DNA from 3 places in the Microbacterium atlanticum genome. Region 1 is predicted to be linked to each of the others. Evidence: predicted binding sites of a transcription regulator. Region 1 holds the regulator's gene; each other region holds the start of a gene.

The links. Region 1 encodes HspR, which represses chaperone genes until heat shock. Its sites were predicted from a motif close to AAGTTGAGTCNNNNNGACTCAACTT; they were not measured.
Region 2: the regulator HspR is predicted to act here: its motif matches at 3,368-3,392, upstream of IR212_RS10475 (ATP-dependent Clp protease ATP-binding subunit).
Region 3: the regulator HspR is predicted to act here: its motif matches at 1,748-1,772, upstream of IR212_RS14145 (Hsp20/alpha crystallin family protein).

The regions. Positions count from the first base shown of each region.
Region 1 is NZ_CP063813.1:3,603,074-3,608,929, reverse strand. Features, by position in the region: gene dnaK (molecular chaperone DnaK) at 1-1,595, shown strand, start outside; gene IR212_RS16495 (nucleotide exchange factor GrpE) at 1,598-2,236, shown strand; gene IR212_RS16490 (DnaJ C-terminal domain-containing protein) at 2,252-3,247, shown strand; gene IR212_RS16485 (heat shock protein transcriptional repressor HspR) at 3,348-3,824, shown strand; gene IR212_RS16480 (DUF2252 domain-containing protein) at 3,935-5,332, opposite strand; gene IR212_RS16475 (AI-2E family transporter) at 5,447-5,856, shown strand, end outside.
Region 2 is NZ_CP063813.1:2,296,610-2,302,465, forward strand. Features, by position in the region: gene IR212_RS10470 (DUF72 domain-containing protein) at 1-675, shown strand, start outside; gene IR212_RS10475 (ATP-dependent Clp protease ATP-binding subunit) at 732-3,356, opposite strand; gene IR212_RS10480 (MarR family winged helix-turn-helix transcriptional regulator) at 3,560-3,997, opposite strand; gene IR212_RS10485 (class I SAM-dependent methyltransferase) at 4,090-5,199, shown strand; gene IR212_RS10490 (collagen-like protein) at 5,201-5,856, opposite strand, start outside.
Region 3 is NZ_CP063813.1:3,068,848-3,074,703, reverse strand. Features, by position in the region: gene IR212_RS14155 (L-serine ammonia-lyase, iron-sulfur-dependent, subunit alpha) at 1-407, shown strand, start outside; gene IR212_RS14150 (hypothetical protein) at 513-1,496, opposite strand; gene IR212_RS14145 (Hsp20/alpha crystallin family protein) at 1,795-2,253, shown strand; gene IR212_RS14140 (thymidine kinase) at 2,321-2,911, opposite strand; gene IR212_RS14135 (TetR/AcrR family transcriptional regulator) at 2,984-3,592, shown strand; gene IR212_RS14130 (ABC transporter ATP-binding protein) at 3,641-4,495, shown strand; gene IR212_RS14125 (ABC transporter permease) at 4,492-5,226, shown strand; gene IR212_RS14120 (MarR family winged helix-turn-helix transcriptional regulator) at 5,255-5,692, opposite strand; gene IR212_RS14115 (DUF2207 domain-containing protein) at 5,753-5,856, shown strand, end outside.

The sequences.
Region 1 (5,856 bases):
GCATCCTCCAGAAGCTCAAGCGCGACGCCGAGCAGTACCTCGGCGACACGGTGACGGATGCCGTCATCACCGTTCCCGCGTACTTCAACGACGCCGAGCGCCAGGCCACCAAGGAGGCCGGCGAGATCTCGGGACTGAACGTCCTGCGCATCATCAACGAGCCGACCGCGGCCGCGCTCGCCTACGGCCTGGACAAGGGCAAGGAGGACGAGCTCATCCTCGTCTTCGACCTCGGTGGAGGCACGTTCGACGTCTCGCTCCTCGAGGTGGGCAAGGACGACGACTTCTCGACCATCCAGGTGCGCGCCACCTCCGGCGACAACCGCCTCGGCGGCGACGACTGGGACCAGCGCCTCGTCGACTACCTCATCAAGCAGTTCAAGGACACCACCGGTGTCGACGTCTCCGGCGACAAGATCGCCCTGCAGCGCCTCAAGGAGGCCGCCGAGCAGGCGAAGAAGGAGCTCTCGTCGTCGACGAGCACGTCGGTGAACCTGCCCTACCTGTCGCTGACGGACTCGGGGCCCGTGTCGCTCAGCGAGACCATCACGCGCGCCAAGTTCGAGGACCTCACCAAGGACCTGCTCGACCGCACCAAGAAGCCGTTCGAGGACGTCATCCGCGAGGCCGGCATCAAGGTCGGCGACATCGACCACGTGGTGCTCGTCGGCGGCTCGACGCGCATGCCCGCGGTGTCGGAGCTCGTCAAGCAGGAGACCGGCGGCAAGGAGCCCAACAAGGGCGTGAACCCCGACGAGGTCGTCGCCGTGGGCGCCGCGCTCCAGGCGGGTGTCCTCAAGGGCGAGCGCAAGGACGTCCTGCTCATCGACGTCACCCCTCTGAGCCTCGGCATCGAGACTAAGGGTGGCATCATGACCAAGCTCATCGAGCGCAACACCGCCATCCCGACGAAGCGCTCCGAAACCTTCACGACCGCCGACGACAACCAGCCGTCGGTCGCGATCCAGGTCTTCCAGGGCGAGCGCGAGTTCACCCGCGACAACAAGCCGCTGGGCACGTTCGAGCTGACCGGCATCGCGCCCGCCCCGCGCGGCATCCCGCAGATCGAGGTCACCTTCGACATCGACGCCAACGGCATCGTGCACGTGTCGGCGAAGGACAAGGGCACCGGCAAGGAGCAGTCGATGACCATCACCGGCGGCTCGTCGCTGCCGAAGGACGACATCGAGCGCATGGTGCGCGAGGCCGAGGAGCACGCCGCCGAAGACAAGAAGCGCCGCGAGGCCGCCGAGGTGCGCAACCAGGCCGAGACGCTGTCGTACTCCATCGAGAAGCTCATCAAGGAGAACGACGACAAGCTGCCCGCGGAGGTGAAGACCGAGGTGCAGGGCGACGTCGACGCGCTGAAGACCGCTTTGGCCGGCGAGGACGACGACGCGGTGAAGACCGCGTTCGACAAGCTCTCGCAGTCCCAGACCAAGCTGGGCGAGGCCATCTACGCCTCCAACCAGGCGTCGCAGGCGAGCGCCGACAGCACCGCCGGGGAGTCGGCCGGCGAGCAGCCGGACCAGACGGCCTCCGATGAGGATGTCGTCGACGCCGAGGTCGTCGACGAGGAAGACGAGAAGAAGTAACCATGGCGAAGAAGGACCACAACCCGAACCCGGCGGACGAGCCGGACGACGGCGACCAGGTCCGGCCTGAGGGCGAGGGGTCGGGGGCGAACGCCTCCGGCCCCGCGCCGCAGGACGGGCACGACGCTTCCGACACCGGTGAGGGCGAGGAGCTGACGGTCGACGACATCCTGGGTGCGCAGCAGAACGCGGATGCCGCGGCCGAAGACGCCGTCATCGCCGACCTGGAGTCGCAGCTGCTCAACGACCTCAAGCGCCTGCAGGCGGAGTACGCCAACTACCGGCGCCGCACCGAGGAGCAGCGCGAGGTCGAGATCGAGCGCGCCAAGGGCGCGGTCGCGAAGGGCCTGCTTCCGGTGCTCGACGACCTCGACCGCGCCGAGAAGCACGGCGACCTCGACGAGGGCTCGCCCTTCGCCGCGATCGCCGAGAAGCTGCGCGGTGTCGCCGAGCGCATCGGCCTGGTCACCTACGGCGCCGCCGGCGAGGTGTTCGACCCGCAGCAGCACGAGGCGATCTTCCAGGCGCCGACCCCGGGCGCGACCGAGTCGACCATCCTCGAGGTGGTCGAGATCGGCTACCGGCTCGGCTCGGTCGAGCTGCGGCCGGCCAAGGTCGTCGTCGCGGTGCCGGCCGACTAGTCCCGAGAGGAACACATGGCCAGTCAGGACTGGTTCGACAAGGACTTCTACAAGGTCCTCGGGGTGTCCAAGGACGTCAGCGACGCGGATCTGAAGAAGACCTACCGCAAGCTCGCGCGCCAGCATCACCCCGACTCCAACCAGGGTGACGCGGCCGCCGAGGCGAAGTTCAAAGAGGTCAGCGAGGCGTACTCGGTGCTCTCCGATCCCGAGCAGCGCAAGGAGTACGACCAGATCCGCGCGATGGGCTCGGGCGCGCGGTTCACGTCGGGCGGCGCCGGCGCCGGCGGGTTCGAGGACGTCTTCTCGGCGTTCCAGCAGGGACGCGGTGCCCGGTACAACGGCACCGAGGACTTCGAGGACATCTTCGCGATGTTCAACCAGCAGCGGGGCGGCACCGGCTTCGGCTCGGGGCGGTTCGGCCAGCCGAGCGGCGGTTTCCGCGGCTACGGCGGCCCGACCCGCGGCGCCGACGTCACCGCGCGCACGACGATCGAATTCATCACCGCGACCAAGGGTGAGACGATCACGCTGCAGGGCGAGGACGGCAAGCCGTTCAAGGTGAAGATCCCCGCCGGCGTGGCCGACGGCCAGAAGATCCGTCTGCGGGGCCGCGGCCGTCCGTCCCCGGACGGCGGTGAGCACGGCGACGTCGTCGTGCAGGTCACCGTACGCCCGCACCCGGTCTTCACCCGCGAAGGGCTGAACCTGCGTGTCGTCGTACCGGTGACCTTCACCGAGGCGACGCTCGGGGCGACCATCGAGGTGCCGACCCTCGGGGGCGACCCGGTGCGGCTGCGGGTGGCCCCCGGCACCCCGTCCGGCCGCGTGCTGCGCGTCAAGGGCCGCGGCGTGCAGACGAGCAAGGGCACCGGCGACCTGCTCGCCGAGGTGCAGGTCGCCGTGCCGTCGCACCTCGACGACGCCGCACGCGAGGCCCTCGAGCGGTTCCAGAGCCTGGAGCCGAAGGAGAACCCGCGCGCCGACCTGATGACCAAGGCGCGGGGCTGACATGCTTGCCGGGAACGGGGGATCCGTCGGGCACCGGACGCGGCGCGCCCCGTCCTGCTGCCGCAGCATCTCCTGAGCTCGTGGGACGGAGGTGACGAGAATGGGTGAGAACGAGATCGACGCGGATGCCCCGATCTTCGCGATCGCCGTCGCCGCCGAGCTTTCGGGCATGCACCCGCAGACCCTCCGGCAGTACGACCGGCTGGGCCTCGTGGTGCCCGCCCGCACGCAGGGCGGCTCGCGCCGGTACTCGCTGCGTCACGTCGAGCAGCTGCGCGAGGTCGCCCGCATGTCGTCGGACGGCATCGGCCTGCCGGCGATCATGCGCATCCTGGAGCTCGAGAACCGCGTGCAGGAGCTGCACGGCCGGGTGCGCGACCTCGAGGACCGCATGCGCGCCGAGCTCGAGAAGCGTCCGGGCGCGCGCGTCTTCGCAGCCGGGTCGACGGGGGCGGTGGTGACCCTGCGGCACGGCACCCGCGTCCGCCGGGCGACCGAGGTCGTCGTGTGGCGCCCGCGCACGCCGATCGCTCCGGTCCCCGACGACCGGCGGGAGGGCGAGGCACCAGCGTCCTGAGCGACGTCCGGCGCGGACGCCGGTTCGCAGCAGGCGTTTGCGGCCCATGATGGGGCACATGGCGACTCTCGATGACGTGCGTGCGAGGCTAGCGCTCAGCCGGACGGGGCTTATGCCGTCGCGCCGACGTTGCGGTGCCGGCGGAAGAGTTCCCAGTCCGCGTACGACAGCGCGGCGTACTGGTACGACCACTCGAGGATCGCCTCCCCGACGACGCGGCCGCGGCCGACGTAGCCGGCGACCGTCGAGGCGTCCGGGGACTGGCCGTGCGCGCGGGCGAGAGTCGCCGCGCAGGCGAGCGAGTACCAGCGGAACGACGCGTCGTCGAGCGTGTCCGTGTCGAACCCGCCCTTCTTGTCGTGGAACTGGCGGACGTAGAAGTCGCGGCGAGCCCCGTCGGGCGTGCGGCGCACGTGGCCGAGGAACGGGTCGGACACCGCCTGCAGGATGCGCTGCATCGCGACGACGCGCCCGCCGTCGCCGTGCTCCTCGATGTAGCGTGCGACCGCCGGCGGCTGTTCGATGCCGCCGTGCTGGATGAGCACGCTGCTGCCCGCCTCCTTGCCCTGCAGCAGCAGGACCCCGCCGTCGCCGTCCTGCATCGAGATGAGGAAGCAGCGCGTTCCGACGCTGCCGACGCCGACGACGCGCATCGCCATGTCGGACAGCGCATACTTCTGCAGCAGGGCGCGGATGTCGACGCTGACCGAGTCGCGGAACTCGTCGAACACGCGCAGCACCCGCTCCTGGTACTCGGCGTCGACGTGGGTCATCGTCGGGGGAGACTCGACGAACACGATCCGCCCGTCCTGGTCGGTCGTGGTGAGCTTGCGTGCCGCCCGCTTGCCGGTGCGCTTCTCGGCGTCCTTCACGGCTCCCGCGATGACTTCGCGCGTCTCGGGGTCGGCCGCCTCCTCGGCGGCGAGCGCGTCGAACCGGTCGTAGTACCGCTTCAGCGGGCTGCGCTTGGCGCCGGCGCGCAGCGACCGCGCATACGTGCGCACCGCGCCGAGGGCGGCCTCGCGGATCACGGCGTCGTCGCGCGACGTCGACTGGCCGGCGATGACGATGCTCGTGACCAGGCGCTTGACGTCCCACTCCCACGGCGCCCACGCCGCCTCGTCGAAGTCGTTGAGGTCGAACACGAGGGTGCGCTGCGGCGAGGCGTAGAGGCCGAAGTTGGCGACGTGCGCGTCGCCGCACGACCCCACCAGCAGGTCGGTGCTGGGCGACCGGCCGAGGTCGGCCGCCATGAGCGCGGCCGTGCCGCGGTAGAACGCGAAGGCGCTTGCGGCCATCCGCTGCGTCCGGATGGGGACGAGCTCGGGCACCCGCGTCTCGTCCTGCGCGTCGAGGATGCCCATCGGGTCGCGCTCCCCGGCGGGAAGGACGGCCAGGGACTCGCGGGGAGTGCGCTCGCGCGCCGCGCGCCCGTCCGCGAGGTGCTCTGCAAGCGATCGCGGCGCCGCCCAGCTCTGGGCGATCGGGCTGGTCTCGGTCAGGCTCATGCGGTCAGTGTGGCACCGGCCGCGCCCCGGCCGACAGGTGTCATTCGCGTGAAACGAGCGCGGCGGTGAGCGCGCCGCTCTGTCGCGGTGCCGAGACCTCGGTACCCTGACGCCGTGACCCGCGCCGCGCCCGCCGCCCCGCCGTCCCCCGTGCTGGCACCCGGAACGCGGGTGCTGCTCGCCCTCGCAGCGGCGGTCATCGTGCTCGCGGGGGTGTACTTCGCGCGGGAGCTGGTCGGACCGCTTGCCCTCGGCATCGTGCTCGTGGTCATCTGCGAGCCCGTCCGCCGTCCCCTGGACCGCCGCGGCTGGCCGCGGTGGGCGGGCACCACCGCCGTCATCGTCGTCGCGTACCTGGTGCTGGCGCTCATGGGCCTGCTGCTGTGGGTCGCCGGCGTCCAGTTCGCACAGCTGGTCAGCGACTACCTCGATCAGCTGCGCGGCAGCCTCGACAGCTTCGTCGCCTGGCTCCAGTCGGTGGGGCTGGACCAGGAGGCGACGGATGCCACGGCCGCCGTCCTCGA
Region 2 (5,856 bases), 1.3 Mb from region 1:
GGCGTGCTGTACCACGGCGACCAGCGGGGGTGGCTGGACCGGTACGCGGCCGAATTCGACGTCGTCGAGCTCAACGGCAGCTTCTACCGCTGGCCCACGGATGCGCGTTTCGCGGCCTGGCGCGACCGTCTGCCGGACGGCTTCGAGATGGCGGTCAAGGCTCCGCGCGGCCTCACGCACGCCCGGCGGCTGCTGGAGCCCGAAGTGTGGATCGGACGTGTCGAACGAGGCCTCCATGCCCTCGCCGGCAGGCGCGGTCCGCTGCTGGTCCAGCTGCACCCCGCCATGGAGCGCGACGACGCGCGGCTGGACTACTTCCTCTCCGCGCTTCCTGCCTGGACGCGGCCCGTGGTGGAGTTCCGCCACGACTCCTGGGTGGACGACGCCGTGTTCGGCATCCTCCAACGACACGGTGCCGCCTACTGCGTGATGAGCGGCGCGCACCTGCCGTGCGTCCTGCGCGCCACCGCACCCCTCGTGTACGTGCGCCTGCACGGCCCCGACCACGAGCACCTCTACCGCGGCTCGTACTCCGACGACGACCTCGCGTGGTGGGCGGAGAGGATCCGCGAATGGGAGGACGCCGGTCACGAGGTGCAGGCGTACTTCAACAACGACGGCGAGGGCCATGCGGTGCGCAACGCGAGAACCCTGAAGAGGATGCTGCAGACCTGAGTCGACGAGGGGCGCCGTGCCCGACGGCACGGCGCCCCTCGTGCGGCGCGGTCAGCTCACGCGGCGGCTGCGAGCGGGGAGCCCGCGACCACCGACAGCGCGCCGGCTGCGGCATCCACCGTCACCGTCCCGCCGTCGTCGAGCGCCCCCGTGACGAACAGGTCGGCGATGCGGTCGTCCACCTCGCGCTGGATGAGGCGGCGCAGCGGCCGCGCGCCGTACTCGGGCTCGTACCCGTTGTCGGCGAGCCAGGCGACGGCGCCGTCGGTGACGACGAGGTTCACCTCGTGCCGGGCGAGGCGGGCGTCGGATGCCGCGAGGAGCAGCCGCACGATGCTCTGCAGCTGCGGCTTCTCGAGCTTGCGGAACAGCACGATCTCATCGATGCGGTTGAGGAACTCCGGCCGCATCGCCTCGCGGAGCTTGGCGAACACGCGGTCGCGCAGGTCCTTCTCCGAGCCGAAGCCGGTCGCACCGCCGCCGTCGGCGAGGAAGCCGATGGCGCCGCCGCGCGAGGCCAGGAACTCCGAGCCGAGGTTGGAGGTCATCACGACGACCGTGTTGCGGAAGTCCACCGTGCGACCCTGGCCGTCGGTGAGGCGACCGTCGTCGAGCACCTGCAGCAGCAGGTTGAACACGTCGGGATGCGCCTTCTCGATCTCGTCGAACAGCACGATCGAGTACGGGTTGCGCCGCACGCGCTCCGTGAGCTGGCCGGCCTCGTCGTACCCGACGTAGCCGGGAGGGGCGCCGACGAGGCGCGACACCGTGTGCCGCTCCCCGAACTCGCTCATGTCGAAGCGGATCACCGCTTGCTCATCGTCGAACAGGCTCGCGGCCAGCGCCTTGGCGAGCTCCGTCTTGCCCACGCCCGTCGGGCCGAGGAACAGGAACGATCCGACCGGCCGTCGCGGGTCTCCCATACCGGTGCGGTTGCGGCGAACGGCCTTGGCGACGGCGGTGACCGCGTCGTCCTGACCGATCACGCGATCGTGCAGCTCGTCCTCGAGGGCGGCCAGGCGCTCGCGCTCGGTCTCGGTCAGACGGTTCACCGGGATGCCGGTGGCCCTGCTGATCACCGCTGCGATCTGTGCCTCATCGACGACGGGGGGCTCGCTGGTCGCGAGGCCCCGAGACCGAGCGTTCACGCCGAGACCGGGGACCTCGCCCTCGGTCTCGCGCGAAACGGCCTGGTTCGGTGCCGTCGCGCGCTCGAGGCGCTCCTGCACCTCGGCGATCTGATCGCGGATCCGGGATGCCTCCTCGTAGCGCTCCGCCGAGACCGCGGCGTTCTTGTCGGCCTCCAGGGCGGCGAGGCGCTCGAGGAGTTCCGACACGTCGATCTGCGCGCCGAGCCGCAGACGCAGCCGCGCGCCGGCTTGGTCGATGAGGTCGATCGCCTTGTCGGGCAGCACGCGCTCGGTGAGGTAGCGGTCGCTGAGCTCGACGGCGGCGCGGAGCGCCTCGTCGGTGTAGACGATGCCGTGGTGCTCCTCGTACGCCGGCTTCAGGCCGTGCAGGATCAGCACGGCATCCTCGATCGAGGGCTCCCCCACGCGCACCGGCTGGAAACGGCGCTCGAGCGCCGGGTCTTTCTCGATGACCCGGTACTCCTTCAGCGTCGTCGCGCCCACGAGGTGCAGCTCGCCGCGCGCGAGCCTCGGCTTGAGGATGTTGCCCGCGTCCATGCCGCCGTCACCGGCTCCGCCGGCGCCGACCACGGTGTGGACCTCGTCGATGACGACGATCAGCTCGCCCTGGTGGGCGGCGATCTCGTCCATGGTCCTGGTCAGCCGCTCCTCGAAGTCGCCGCGGTAGCGCGTGCCGGCGAGCATCGCCGGGAGATCGAGTGCGATGACGCGCTTTCCGAGCAGCTGCTCGGGCACGTCCCCGGCGACGATCGCCTGGGCCAGGCCCTCCACGATCGCCGTCTTGCCGACGCCCGCCTCACCGACCAGCACCGGGTTGTTCTTGGTGCGGCGGCTGAGGATCTCGATGGTCTGCTCGATCTCGTCGGCGCGACCGATCACGGGGTCGAGCTCGCCGTCCACCGCGCGAGCGGTGAGGTCGGTGCCGTACGTGTCGAGCATCGGGGTGCCGGATGCCGCGGCATCCGTCTCCTGATCCGTGGTGGGCGCCGCGCCGGGCGTCACCGTCTCGCGGGCGCCCTGGGTGAGCGCCTCCGCCGTCACACCGGCCCGCGCCAGCACCTGTCCCGCGGGGGTGTCGTGGGCGAGCACGAGCGCGAAGAACAGGTGCTCGGGATCGACGTAGGTGGAGCCGGACGAGCGCGCGACCTGGAAGGCGTGGAAGAGCGCACGCTGCACCGACGAGGTCACCACCGCACCGTCCACGTCCGCCGCGGCGGTCGCGGCGGGAAGTCGCTCCTCCGTGGCGCGCACGATCGCGTCGGCGTCCGCGCCGATGCGGCGGACGGCGTCGCGCGCGGGAGCCTCGGCGACGAGGACGCGCAGCACGTGGAGCGCATCGAGCTCATGCTGACCGCGGGCGAGCGCGAACCTCCCGGCGCGCTGGAGCAGTTCCTGCGTGCGGGCGCCGAGGTACCGGCTGAGGTCGATCGAGCGCTCGGCACGCGCGCGCTCCCCCGCGAGGTAGCGCGCCAGGAACTCGTCGAACGAGCTTCCGTCGTCGCCGGCCTGTGGGGTGAAGTCTTCGGGCATTCCGTCTCCTGAACTTGAGCGAAGCGGCATCAAGTTTCGAACTTGATATGCGCAATGTCAAGTTCAACGCGCAGGCCCGGTCTCTATTCCCCGGTGCGCAACGGGTCCGCGGGCGCTCAGCTCCGCCCGCCGGGCGGACCGAGGATCAGCGGCACCCGAGGAGCACGACCACCGCGATCGCGATGAGCGCCGCTGAATGTTCTTCAGCGTTCCTGAAGGTTGGACGCCGGGTCCGCGGCGTGCGGCTCGGAATGCAGCCCGCGCAGCGCGGAAACAAGCGCGGGTGCCTCGTCCGCGAGACCTGCATCCAGGGCCGCCAGGCGCTCCTCCGCGGCTCGCAGCACGCGTGCGCCGCTCTCGGTGACGCGCAGATCGGAGGCGGCGCCGGCGTGGGCGGTGGCATCGGCGACCAGGCCGGCGTCGACGAGCGTCTGCAACGCGGTGTGCGCGGACTGCACCGTGATGTGCGAGCGGCGGGCGAGCTCGCTGAACGAGATCCCCGGCGTCACGTCGATGTGCGCGAGCAGCCCGTACTTCCTGGTGGTGAGCCCCAGGTCGCGCAGCTGCGAGCCGAGGTGATGGTCCCAGACGCCCGCCACCGTCAGCAGGGCGATGACGGGGCTGAACGGGCGCTCGGGCACGTGTTGAATGCTAGTCCGCGACGCCGCCCGACCGCCGCTCATCCCAGGCCGGGCGGCGGATCCGCTCGACGAGCGACCGCTACCGTGGGACCGTGACGTTCTCGCTCGACGGCCTGCGACGCTGGCCCGACGTCGAGGCGCCCGATCTCGTGGCCGCGGATGCCGCAGACCGGCTGATCCTCGACGAGTCCGCCGCCGCCCGCCGCCGGGCGGCAGACGGCGAGATCGTCGTCATCGGCGACGGCTACGGCGCTCTCACGCTCGGCGCGGTCGACCAGGGCGGGCGTGGCATCCGTGTCCATCAGGATCCCCTCACCGGAGAGCTGGCTCTCGCCGCCAACGCCGCGCGATGGGGGTGGACGGACGCGTTCACGTCTCTCCCGCTGGAGCCGCGCCTCGTGCGCGGTGCGCGGGTGGTGCTGCTGCGCCTGCCGCGCTCGCTCGACGCCCTGCGCGACATCGCCGGTCTCATCGCGGCGTACGCCGCACCCGATGTAGGGGTCTTCGCGGGTGGGCGCGTGAAGCACATGACGCTCGCGATGAACGACGTCCTGCGCGAGCGGTTCGGCCGGCTCGACGTCAGTCGGGCACGCCAGAAGTCCCGGGTGCTCGCGGCGCGCGAGCCGAGGGCCGGCGGGCTCCCGCAGCCGCGCGTGGAGGTGCACGACGACCTCGTCGTCTGCGCCTTCGGCGGCGTCTTCGCCGGCGCCTCGATCGACATCGGCACCCGGCTCCTCCTCGCGCACCTTCCGCGCGTGGAAGCGAGCCTCCTCGAGGCCATCGACTTCGCCTGCGGCACCGGTGTCGTGGCAGCGACCCTCGCCCGGAGGAACCCGGGACTGCGCGTCATCGCCACCGACCAGTCGGCGGTCGCGGTGGCGTCCGCCGCCGCCACGGCGGCGGCCAACGGCGTCGCCGAGCGGGTCGCGGTGGTCCGCGACGACATGCTCCGCTCACGCCCGGACCGGAGTGCGACGTTCATCGCACTGAACCCGCCCTTCCACTCCGGGTCCGCCGTGCACGAGGGCATCGCCCCGGCGATGTTCGCGGAGGCGGCGCGCGTCCTCCAACCGGGCGGGGAGCTGTGGGCGGTCTGGAACTCCGGCCTGCGCTACCGTCCGGCCCTTGAGCGCATCGTCGGCGCGACGGCGCAGGTCGCACGGAACAGCAAGTTCACCGTCACCGCGTCGACCAGGCGCTGAGCTACCCCTCTTCCGATGCCTGGGGAGCCGGCGTCGGTCCGAACAGCACCCACGCGCCCGCCGTGCACTGGTAGAACTGCACCGTCGCGGTGTCGATGAAGACGTCGCCGTCCGTCGTGCAGGTGTCGGGCTCCGGCTCCGATGTGCCCAGCAGCACCTGGGTTCCGGGCTCGCCGGGAGCCCCTTGCTCGCCCTGGGCTCCCTGCTCGCCCTGGGCTCCCTGCTCCCCCTGCGCGCCCTGCTCGCCCTGAGCGCCCTGCTCGCCCTGAGGCCCCTGGGCGCCGGTGAGGTTCTCCGCCGCTTCGGCGCGCAGGTTCGCCACCAGCGTCCAGTCCTCCTGAAAGAGGTAGAGGTCGGAGGTGAGGATGTCGATGTACACATCCCCCTCATACCCCTTCCCCGGCTCCGGGGCTCCGGATCCTGCACGGACCGCCGACCCCGCAGGCAGAATGTCGGCGATCACCTCCTCGTAATCGGGGGTGACTGCCGTCGCGGTCGTGGTGGGCGTGGGCGCGGGCGCCGCGGTGTCGACCGATCTCGCAAGCCACGACCCCAGGAAGGCGGCGAAGAACGACAGCAGCACGAACGCCAAGCCGAACCAGATCAGCGTGGTGCGGGTGACCGGCGCGGCGGTCGTCGCGGCGCCCTTCGACTCCG
Region 3 (5,856 bases), 530 kb from region 1:
CGGCGCTGGGCTCGCTCTTCAAGGCCAACGCGTCGATCTCGGGAGCCGAGGGCGGGTGCCAGGCCGAGGTGGGCTCGGCGTGCGCGATGGCGGCGGGCGGCCTCACCGCGGTGATGGGCGGCACCAACCGCCAGATCGAGAACGCGGCCGAGATCGCCATGGAGCATCACCTCGGCCTCACCTGCGACCCCGTCGGCGGGCTGGTGCAGATCCCGTGCATCGAGCGCAACGCGATCGCCGCGTCGACCGCGGTGACGGCGGCCCGGCTCGCGTTGCGCGGCGACGGCTCGCACTACGTCTCGCTCGACGCGGTGGTGGAGACGATGCGCCAGACCGGCATCGACATGTCGCACAAGTACAAGGAGACGAGCGAGGGCGGTCTCGCGGTCAACGTCATCGAGTGCTGACGGGTTCGGAGAATCCGGCGCTTGCGGCCGGTACGGCGAGTGCGAGGCGGCCACAGCTGCCAGATCCTCTGGGGCGTGCGCACCCGCCGGCGGACCGATCGCGGGTCAGGAGGGTTCCCATCCTCGCCGCAGGAGGGTAGCTCGAACAATCGAGATAGCGCGCGGATGCCTCCCGCGGATGTGTGCGGAGGTGAGCCGCACCACCTCCCACCCCGCCTGCGCGTACGACGCGTACTTCTCGATGTCCCGGTTCCATTGGGCGCGACTGGTGCGGTGGTGGTCGCCCTCGATCTCGACCACCGTGCGCTGATGCGGATACACGACTTCCGAGATGCCCAGCAGACGCCCTGCGGCGTCGCGGATCTCGACGTCGAGCTGCGGCTCGGGCAGCCCCGCGCCCGCGGCATCCAGGCGGTACTCCGACTCGAGCGGAGAGCTGCTTCCGACTCTGATGAGCTCGAGGGCTGCCCGCAGGCGCGCAGCGCCCTTCCGCGGCCCCGCCGCGGTGGCGCGCTGAAGCTGCTCGATCGACGTCAAGCTCCGGTGGGGCAGCGGCTTCTCGCGGTCGTCCCGGGGGATGCGGACGAACGCATCACCCGCCGTGACGAGCTCCCGCAGCGTCAGGATCGACCCGAGCATGGCCCACGTCGACGCCGGGCTGCTCACCCGCACACCGCCGCAGTCGCTGACGCGGACGAGGCCGGGATCGACCTGCAGGCCGCGGACGCCCTGGCGCCGCGGCGCACGGTGCGGAGCGGGAACGGCCACCGCGAGAAGGTCGCCGTGGCTGACGGGAACGCCCCAGAGGACGGCGGCCGTCTCGGTGGCGAAGAACGCGTGGGCCGGCATCACCTGCTGCAGCCCTCGGGCGCGCCGCGTCACGTCGGCCCGCTGGATCCGGTCGCGGGCGAGCGGCGCGTCCGCCGCCTCCTCGATCCGGTCCGGTCGCGTGAGGAGCCGCACGCCGCGGAACGGCGCCTCACAGTCCTGCGCCCGGAGTCGTCGCCGCGTCACCCCGGCCCGCCGCGCGTCCGCGTACGCGAAGGCGTCTCCGAGCTCGGGTGGCAGCGGGCGCGGGACGCGAGGCATATGCCCGACCCTCTCGCGCGGGGTGGCCGAGGGGGTCCAGGCATCCGGATCTGTGTGTACTCGTGCGGACCCGGCGCGCTGGGGAGGAGGCGCCGGCGCTGCGCGGGCCCATGGATGTGGCAGTCGTGGCCGCTTCCAACCGTCGGTTCCGGCCCTCACGGCCACATCTGGCAACGTCGCGACCCGGGTGTTCGTCCAGGGCGAACACGCGCCCACTTAGCACTCGGCACGTGCGAGTGCTAATCTGTCACTAGTTGAGTCGAGTCGACTCAACTCCAAGAACGAGAGGAGAAACCCCATGGCCACCTACGACCCGTTCCGTGACCTCGATCGTCTGGCGTCGAGTCTCCTCGACACGCGACGCGGCCCGCGCCGCATGCCGATGGACCTCTACCGCGACGGCGACCACTACGTCCTGACGGCCGACCTGCCGGGCATCGACCCGGGATCGGTCGACATCGACGTGGACGGCCAGCTCCTGACGATCCGCGCCGAGCGCACGCTCCACAGCGGCGACGACGTCAAGTGGATCACGCGCGAGCGGGAGGCCGCGAGCTTCCTGCGGCAGCTCAACCTCGGGCAGGGGATCGACACCGAGCGCATCTCCGCCAGCTACAGCAACGGCGTGCTGAGCGTCACGATCCCCGTCAGCGAGAAGGCCAAGCCGCGCAAGGTCGAGGTGTCGACGGAGGGCTCCGCGCCCACCATCAAGGCGCACGAGTCGACCGCCGACGCGCCGCAGCCCATCGAGCAGTGACCGGCTGAGCAGCAGGCGAGAATGACGGATGCCTCGTCCCCGCGCCCGGGGGCGGGGCATCCGTTCTCTACCGGCGCGTGAGCGCCGCGGTGAAGTGCCGACGGCAGCGCGCCTGGTACGACTCGATGCCGCCCACCTGCGCCCGCGTCGGGACGGTCGGGTCTTCGCCGTCGCCGGCGGCCGCGATCCGCTGATGGAACGCCGCGTCCTCGCCGCAGACCGCGCACACCGCGGTGAGCTTGATCGCGTTCTCGGCGATCGCCATCAGCGACGGCAGCGGCTCGAAGGGCCGCCCGTCGAACGTGACGCACAGTCCCGACACGACGACGTCCACGCCGCCGGCCACCAGTGCGTCGACCGCCGGCACGAGGTCGGGCCCGAAGAACTGCGCCTCGTCGACGGCCACGAGATCCAGTTCCCTTCCGTGCACGGCCGACACGAGGGACGCGACATCGGAGAAAGGCCGTGAGGGGATGCTGAGCCCCGAGTGCGAGCTCACTTGCCCCTGGCCGCGCCGGTCGTCGAGCGTGTGGCTGAACACCTCGACCGACAGCCCGGCGATGCGCGCGCGGCGGACCCGGCGCAGCAGCTCCTCGGACTTGCCGGCGAACATCGGGCCGGCCACCACCTGCAGCCTCGCCTGGTTGCGTGTGTGCATGGCGCCCACCCTACGACCGCGCTCGACGCCGCGCGCGGTGCCGATCGCCGGGTGCCGACATAGGCTGGCGTCGTGGCGGAGTATGTCGTGCCGGCTTCAAAGCGGCGCCGTGGCCGCCCCCGGGCGGGGCAGTCCGACGCGCGCGAGCGGATCCTCACCGCCGCGATGGACGAGTTCGGCGAGCTGGGCTACGACGGTGCCACGATGCGCGGCATCGCGGCGCGCGCGGGCGTGGACGCGGCGCTGGTGCATCACTATTTCGGCACGAAGGCCGACCTGTTCGGCGAAGCCGTCGGAGCGCCGATGCGGCCCGATCTCGCGCTTCCCGAGATTCTGGCCGGCCCGACGGACGAGATCGGCGCGCGCATCGTGCGCTACCTCCTGGTCACCTGGGAGGACCCGGACGTGCGCCGCCGTGGTGTGGCGCTGCTGCGCACCGCCATCGGCAACAAGCTCACGACACCCCTCCTGGCCGGCTTCCTCTCGCGGGAGCTGCTCTCGCGCATCGTCGGCACGCTCCAGGTCGAGGACGCCGACCTGCGGGCTTCGCTCGTCGCCTCGCAGGTGGCAGGGCTGATCGTCGCCCGCTATGTGCTGCGGCTGCCTGGCCTGGCCGAGGCATCCGTCGACGAACTGGTCGGCCGCGTCGGACCCACGCTTCAGCGGTACCTGTTCGGCTGACGATCGCTCTTGACGCCGCGGCGTCCCGGGAGCACTATTCATCACGTGATGAATAACTCGTCGGCGGATGCCGTCACCGTGCGCGGCCTGCACGTGCGGCGGGGTCGCACCGAGGTCTTCACCGACCTGCAGCTCGACATCCCGCGCGGCCAGATCACGGGGCTCCTCGGGCCGTCCGGCTGCGGCAAGACGACGCTGATGCGCTCGATCGTCGGCGTGCAGAAGATCGCCGGCGGGACCGTCACCGTGCTCGGTGAGCCCGCCGGATCGAGCGCGCTGCGGCGGCGCGTGGCGTACGACACCCAGGCCGCGTCGGTCTACGGCGACCTCACGATCCGGCAGAACCTGCGCTACTTCGCCCGCGTCGTCGGCGCCCCGCGTGCGGACGTCGACCGCGTGATCGAGCAGGTGGGCCTCGCCGACCAGCGCGATCAGACCGTCGACTCGCTCAGCGGCGGACAGGAGTCCCGGGTGTCGTTGGCGGTCGCGATGCTCGGCGCCCCGGAGCTGCTCGTCCTCGACGAGCCGACCGTGGGCCTGGACCCGCTGCTGCGCAACGAGCTGTGGGACGTCTTCCGCTCACTCGCCGAGTCCGGCGCAACGCTCATCGTGTCGAGCCACGTGATGGACGAGGCGCTGCGCTGCGACCGCCTGCTGCTGATGCGGGCGGGGCGCATCATCGCCGACACGACCCCCGCCGGCCTGCTCGCCGACACCGGAGAGGCCGATCCGGATGCCGCGTTCCTCGCGCTCGTCCAGCAGGACGCGCTGCGACAGGCGGCGGATGCCTCGGCCGACGGCGACCGCCGCGCGCTGACGCGGCGCGAGGCGCGGCAGCACGCCGGACCCGGGGGGCCCGCGGGCGCGCACGATCCGCGCGGTCAGGACGGGGGCCGATCATGAACGGCACCCTGACCGTCGCCACCGCGGGCCGGGTGCTGCGGCAGCTGAGCCACGACCCGCGGTCGATCGCCCTGATGCTCGTCGCGCCGAGCCTTCTCGTGGGGCTCTTCGCGTGGCTGTTCAGTGACATGGACGGCGTCTTCGACCAGTTCGGGGGACCGATCCTGGCGCTCTTCCCGTTCATCGTCATGTTCCTCATCACCTCGATCACGACGCTCCGCGAGCGGCGGTCGGGCACGCTCGAGCGCCTGATGACGACGCCGCTCGCGAAGGCCGACTTCATCCTCGGCTACGGGCTCGCCTTCGGGCTCATGGCGACGCTCCAGGCGGTCATCACCGTGACCTTCGCGGTGTGGGTGTGCGGACTGGAGGTCGAGGGCCCGCTGTGGCAGCTCGGCCTTGTCGCCGTCGTCGACGCCATCCTGGGCAGCGCGCTGGGTCTGCTCGCAAGCGCGTTCGCACGCACCGAGTTCCAGGCGGTGCAGTTCATGCCGCTGATCGTCTTCCCGCAGATCATCCTCGGCGGCCTGTTCATGCCGCGCGAGGACATGCCCGAGGCGCTGTATCAGATCTCGAAGGTGCTGCCGCTGAGCTACGCGATCGACACCATCAACGCGGTGACGGCGGGCGACGAGGGGTGGGACGTCTTCGCGCCGCTGCTGGTGGTGGTGGCCTTCGCCGCCGGGGCGCTCATCCTCGCATCGCTGACGCTCCGTCGCCGTACGCCGTAGCCTCCGCCTGCGGGTGACGATCCCGGGCTCAGTACGTGGGCGTCCTGCGCAGCTTCGCGGTGAGGTCGCGGAGCTGGGCCAGCTCGTCGTCCGTCAGCAGCGACATCCGCTCGGCGATCGCCCGCCCATGGGCGCTCGCGACGCGGCGGAACAGTGCGGCGCCGGCATCCGTCGCCCGGACCAGGGCGCCGCGCCCGTCGTCGGGATCGGCGCACTTGACCAGCAGCCCGCGCGCGACCATGCGGTCGACGAGGCGCGAGACGCTCGGCTGGCTGATGAGCATGTTCGCCGTGACGTCCCGCAGCCGGGCGGTCGCGTCGGTGGCCCGGGTCACCGTGAGCAGCACGTCGTACTCGGCCTGGCTCAGCGTGGCGTCGTCGAAGTCGTCGTTGATGTCTCCGAACACCTCGTGCTGCGCGCGGAAGAGGCTCTCCCAAGCGTCGATGGCGAGGCGGCGATCGGTCATAGCGTCCAGATTACGGCCTCCCCCCGACCCTAGGCTGGCCCCATGGGGTCTTCTGCTGCCATGAGTTCCGGCACACGGCGGCTCGGTGCGGCCGGCCTTGTGCTCGCCGTGCTCGCGGGCCTGCTGCTTGCCGTCGCCGGGCCCGTTCCGGCACGGGCCGGGGT